2 regions of the Enterococcus sp. BWT-B8 genome follow, and region 2 is predicted to be linked to the other one. Evidence: riboswitches for the same ligand, from Rfam matches in the RefSeq annotation. Region 2 holds a riboswitch; the other holds the start of a gene.
The links. A riboswitch is a leader RNA that binds a small molecule or an ion and turns the genes downstream of it on or off. The one in region 2 is predicted to bind FMN.

Region 1 (3,127 bases), on a different contig from region 2:
GGATGAGGGGATCAGCTTGGAAGAGCTGGCATATCTATTAAATCTACCTACTGCAAAAACATTTGAAATTGTATCTGAATTGATGAAAAGATATGAACAGGATAAGTGTTCGGCATTAAATATATTAGAAGTGGGGAATCAGTTTGTTCTTTCTACAAAGAAAAAATATGCTCCTTTGCTGAAAAAATATGCTCAATCGCCAATCGCCAATAATCTTTCCCAGGCAGCGTTGGAGACACTGTCAATCATTGCTTATAAGCAGCCTATTTCAAGAGTTGAAGTGGACGAAATTCGTGGAGTGCAGTCTGCCGGCTCTATTCAAAAGCTGGCTGCTAAACAGTTAATAGTGGAAAAAGGTCGGGTTGATGGGCCTGGTCGGGCAATATTATATGGTACGACTGATTATTTTATGGATTATTTTGGATTGAAAACTTTGGATGAACTTCCAGATATTCAGGATATGGAAGAGGAAATTAACGAAGAGCTGCCTTTGGATCTCTTTTTTGATCGATACAAGAATGAACTTGCTGAAACAGAGATGCTAGAAGAGCCGGAGAGTGAGGAGAAAGAATAACATGGAAAGACTGCAAAAAGTAATTGCTCATGCCGGGATTGCTTCACGCCGAAAAGCAGAAGAATATATTGAGCGGGGAAGAGTAAAGGTCAACGGAAAAATTGTTAAAGAGCTGGGAACAAAAGTCAGCAGAAATGATCTGATTGAGGTAGACGATGTGCCGATTTATCAGGAAGAAAATGTTTATTATCTTTTTTATAAACCAAAAGGGGTTATTTCCTCTGTATCTGATGATAAGGGCAGAAAAGTTGTTACGGATTTTTTCCCAAGTGTTAAAGAGCGAATTTATCCTGTTGGTCGTTTAGATTATGATACATCAGGGATCATTCTTTTAACAAATGACGGAGAATTTTCGCAAAAGCTGATTCATCCAAGCCACGAAGTAAATAAGGTGTATGTGGCTAAGGTAAAAGGACTTCCTAAAAAACATGACTTGCAGCCTTTGAAAAAAGGTGTTCGCGTTAAAGGTTACAGAACGGCTCCGGCAGATTTTCAAATTCTGTCAGTGGACTTGAAAACAAACACCGGTATTGTTGAACTGACGATCCATGAAGGGAAAAATCATCAGGTCAAAGACATGTTTCAGGCTGTAGGTTATCCGGTGCAAAAATTAAAAAGAGAAAAATTTGGAAATCTGACATTACAGGGACTTAGACCTGGGGAATATCGCAGTTTGAATAAAAAAGAAATCAGCAGTCTGCTTAATGAGGCAAAATAGCAGCACAATGAATAATTAATCTGTGCTCGAATTTTGCCAGCCTGTTTCCTATTCACTTTTATTGATAGCGGATAGTTAGTAAAAAAATAGATGGTTATTATGTATCAATTGCAAATTTTATGATCAAGGCCCATGTACTTTCTATCGCTTCATAAAATATTTCTTCATGCTTTTGTCGTGATTGTGAGATGCTAAACTATTGCTTTTTTGCAGAAGTGATGTATAATTGGGATGTATTAAAAATTAAATAAAGGTTCGTCTTCAGGGGCAGGGTGTAATTCCCGACCGGTGGTTATAGTCCACGACCTACTTATTGCAAGTAGCCGAATTGGTGTAATTCCAATACCGACAGTAAAGTCTGGATAAAGAAGATAGGGCTTATTTGAATAGCTTTCTTTCAGATAAGATGACTCTAACTCTATTTTTCCCTGCAGAAAAATAGAGTTTTTTTCTGCAGTTGAAAGATTTGTAAGAGGATGTTTAAATGCGGAACATCTAAAGAAAGTTCGCTTTTTGAATGGTTCATTTGAAGATGGATCCTTGTCAGGAGGATTTCATGAGAAACAGTAAGGTACAAAAAATGGTTGGCGTGGCAATGTTAGCTGCTCTTGGTGCAGCATTGCAATTTATTGATTTTCCATTGTTGCCGTCGGTTCCTTTTTTAAAGATTGATTTCAGTGACATACCGGTGATGGTGGGCATGTTTTTATTCGGTCCATTTGCTGGGATCGTTACAGCACTTATTCGTTCTATGCTGCATTTGTTGATGACAGGACCGTCACCGCAGAACATGGTCGGAGATATTGCCAGCTTCCTGGCTTCTACAATGTTCACGTTGCCGATGTATTATTTCTTCAATAAAGGCTCGCATAAGCTGGTAAACAAAGCAGCCGGAATTGTAACCGGTATTCTGATGATGACTGTATTTATGAGCATAGCAAATTATTTTGTGATTACGCCATTGTATTTGAGACTTTACGGAGTAAGTGCACAGGAATTTTTGGGAAGATCAATGGAAAGCTACATCGCTGCTGCAATTGTTCCATTCAACTTAATTAAAGGAGTTATTATCAGCAGTGTGTTTATGCTGTTCTATGTGAAGATACTCCCTTGGTTAAGCAGAAAGCAAAATCAGCTGGGCAATCAAACAACCGCAAAATAAGCGAAGCATCTCCATTAAAAATTGTAAAAGAAAGACCTTCCTGCTTTTTTGGGCAGTGAAGGTTTTTTTAGATACTTTGTCAAACAGTCATGAGCCATACTATTCGTTCATCCTGAATACTGAAAGTTATTGATAATTTTTCGTATAAATTTGGACTGATGAGTGATTTTATAAAGATGATAGATGGAGGGCGTATCTTGCATTCATTATCTTCTTTAATTGTTATTTTATCTTGATTAAATCCGCATGTGCATCTTCGTATTAGTGTATGATTCAAGCCTATAGAGGACACATTCTAATATCTTGATATGAATGTTTAGTGCTTCATTGGTAAGCTAGCAAGAGGGTATGCAATACTTTGATAAAATAAATGATAGTGTATTAAATCAGGAAAAATTTTCCGAAGCGAAAGAATAGTTGCCTGAGTCAATTCTTTTGAAGAAATTCAAGGTGGAAATCATGCAGAATTTGGAAGCTATGGTCAGTAAAACGAACCATTGAGCTTGAAATAAATAGTGATGAGCAGCAGAGAATTATCAGTAATTTACTTATTCAGCAGCGGTCTCAGTTGGTCGAAGCATAGAAATATAATTATTTAGCTGAAAATAATTCTAATTGAGTCCTCTTTATTTAATGAAGAAGAAAAAGACTGTCAAATTTCTTAAATCTATGA
Region 2 (3,127 bases):
CAAACAGATAAGCCTAGTGTATAATTGCTGAAATCAACATATTTATTAGACAGGAAGGTGAACGAGTATGAATAAAATTATTGTAATCGGTAATGGAGATGTCGGTTCAAGCTACAGCTTTGCTTTGATGGCCCAAGGGGTAGGAAGTGATGTGGGGATTATTGATCTGGATGCGAACAAAGTCGCCGGTGATGTACAGGATCTTACTCACGGACTGGCTTATGTCGGACCCAAAAATATCTATTCTGCGACTTACGCAGATTGTTCTGATGCGGATATGATCGTGATCACAGCCGGAGCTGCTCAAAAAGAAAACGAAACCAGACTGGATCTGGTGAAACGGAATGCCGCTATTATGAAGTCCATTGTTGAAGCTGTTATTCGGGAGGGGTTTAATGGAATATTTCTGATTGCCAGCAACCCGGTGGATGTGTTGACGCATTATGTAAAAGAGCTGACTGGATTTCCTCCAAAAAAAGTAATTGGTTCTGGCACGTCTTTGGACAGTGCAAGACTCAGAAGTGCGGTAGGCGAAAAATTTCAGATAGATCCAAGAGATGTGAATATTTACATTTTGGGAGAGCATGGAGACACACAATTTCCTGTCTGGTCGCATGGCAATATCGGAGGGTTGAAAATTACAGAATGGCTGGATCAGCATCCAGAGTTTTCACAGGAGGATCTTTTGAAGCTGTCAGAAAATGTCAAAAACGCTGCCTATGAAATTATCAATTATAAAGGCTCTACGCATTATGGAATAGCAATTGCTCTGGCACGAATTACTCAGGCAATTCTGCAGGATGAAAATTCGGTGCTGCCGGTTTCTGTTCATTTGGAAGGACAATACAATAGTGAAGATGTTTGTATTGGCTCCAATGCGGTTATAAACAGAGAAGGCATTCGGGAAATTATTGAGACGCCTCTTGATGAGGACGAGAAGAAGAGCATGCAGCATTCCATCCAAACCTTAAAAAACATGCAGGACAGTATACTGGAAGATCCGGCATTGAGGTAAAGCCGACTGGTATAAAAGGATGGGTACTTTCAGCAGCTAAATCGTATAAGACGTTCGGGAAAGAAATCTCATCTTGTAATCGACTTACTTTTCTAAGATTGGAAGGCACCTATTTGCTGTAAATAATTTATCAGCTGTATGGAAAGAGATTGACATTCTGTTTTTACAACTGTATTCTTAAACTGTTAATTGAATAGATTTCTTCGGGGCAGGGTGTAATTCCCGACCGACGGTGACAAGCAATGCTTGAAGTCCGTGACCCGCATATTTGCGGTTGATCCAGTGAAATTCTGGAACCGACAGTTAAAGTCTGGATGGGAGAAGAAAAACTTAGTAGAACTTGACGGGAGAAGTGTATCTTTTTTTGTCATCGTTTCTTTGAGTTTGATTTGTAACAGCCCTGTGTATTTGTGCGGGGCTGTTTTGTTTTGGAAAGGAGGAATTATTTTGCATGAAATGTTTATGAAGCTGGCAATTGAGGAAGCAAAAAAGGGGCAGGGGAAGACCTATACAAACCCTTTAGTTGGCTCAGTCATCGTTAGTGGAAATGAAGTGATTTCGCAAGGCGCACATCTCGAATTTGGACAAGCGCATGCTGAAAAAAATGCAATTGATTTATGTAAAACTCCCGAAAAATTATTCAATTCAACACTCTATGTTACCTTGGAGCCCTGTGATCATTATGGAAAGCAGCCGCCATGTACAGCGATAATCAGCAACTCAGGAATCAAATGCGTAGTCATTGGGCAGCTGGACCCTAATCCGCTGGTTTCAGGAAAAGGTGTGGAAAAGTTAAGAGAACAGGGAATCCAGGTGATTACAGGGATTCTGGAAAAAGAGGTTCGTTCATTAAACGAACACTACAATTATTTTTTTGAAAGGCAGATGCCGTTCGTTACCTTAAAGCAGGCAATGTCAGCGGATGGGAAAATTTCTTTTGCCCGAAGACGAACACAGCTAACGCAGGAAGCGGCTTCAAAAAGGGTTCATGAAGAAAGAGGAAGCTATCAGTCAATTTTAGTGGGAAGTGAAACGATTTTAACGGATAATCCCAATTTATTATCAACAAACAAGTCTCCATTTCCTCCCGTTCGCATTGTGCTGGATCGAAGAGGACGAGTTTTAGTGCATCCCCAATTTAATATTTTTAAAGATAAAACAGCACCCGTACTGATTTTTACTGAAGCAGCTGTAAACACCGAACAATTGCCAGGGCATGTAGAAGTAGTCTCGTTATCAAAAGTCACGATTCCAGCAGTACTCCATGCGCTGCTGGAAAGAACCATTCAGTCTGTTTATGTAGAAGGTGGAGCAATAATCCATGATGCTTTTTTAGCAAGCGATTGTTGGGAAGAAATAATTTGTTATATGACACCGACTCTCTTGGGTGGAAATAGTCTTCCGGCGATGTCAAGTAATCGAGAGACTAGCCATTTAGCTTCAATGAAGTTCACAGAGATAGAAAAAATCGGTGAAGATTTTCGAATTGTCGGAAGGAGAGAGTGATATGTTTACAGGGTTGATTCAGGAAAAAGGAAAAATTATTCGAATGAGCCATATGGGGCAGACTGTAAAGCTTACCTGCCAAGCTTCGGCAGAATTGCTCAGGGACTATCAAATTGGAGACAGTATGGCCATAAACGGGGTTTGTCTAACTGCAATTTCAATCACTCAACAACAATTTACCGTAGATATTATGCCGGAAACCTATCAGCGGACAAATTTTTCCCGCTTGAAAGTGAATGATGAAGTAAATCTGGAACGGGCACTCCTATATGAAGGGCGTTTGGAAGGACATTTGGTTACCGGACATGTAGACGGCATGACTCGCCTTAAAGAAAAAAGAGTACAGGAGAATGCGCTTGTTCTTACATTTGACTTTCCAGATTCATTTCATGGAGAAATTATTGCTCAGGGTTCTATCGCTGTTAACGGTGTCAGTTTAACTGTTACACAGATTACGAGTTCGAGTTTTTCCGTCAGCTTGATTCCTCATTCAAAGGATCAGACCAATTTAGGGAAATTAAATTGTGGCGATTATGTAAATATTGAAACTGATGTGTTGGGAAAATATGTGAAAGCACAGCTGGGTGTATACCAGCCGACAAACTG

Region 1: linked by a shared signal. The riboswitch ahead of LI951_RS00840 (ECF transporter S component) and the one ahead of ribD (bifunctional diaminohydroxyphosphoribosylaminopyrimidine deaminase/5-amino-6-(5-phosphoribosylamino)uracil reductase RibD) in region 2 are both predicted to bind FMN.

The regions. Positions count from the first base shown of each region.
Region 1 is NZ_JAJDJV010000001.1:181,207-184,333, forward strand. Features, by position in the region: gene scpB (SMC-Scp complex subunit ScpB) at 1-574, shown strand, start outside; gene LI951_RS00835 (pseudouridine synthase) at 576-1,292, shown strand; FMN riboswitch at 1,546-1,669, shown strand; gene LI951_RS00840 (ECF transporter S component) at 1,849-2,454, shown strand.
Region 2 is NZ_JAJDJV010000018.1:18,199-21,325, reverse strand. Features, by position in the region: gene LI951_RS13870 (L-lactate dehydrogenase) at 68-1,015, shown strand; FMN riboswitch at 1,211-1,345, shown strand; gene ribD (bifunctional diaminohydroxyphosphoribosylaminopyrimidine deaminase/5-amino-6-(5-phosphoribosylamino)uracil reductase RibD) at 1,463-2,521, shown strand; gene LI951_RS13860 (riboflavin synthase) at 2,523-3,127, shown strand, end outside.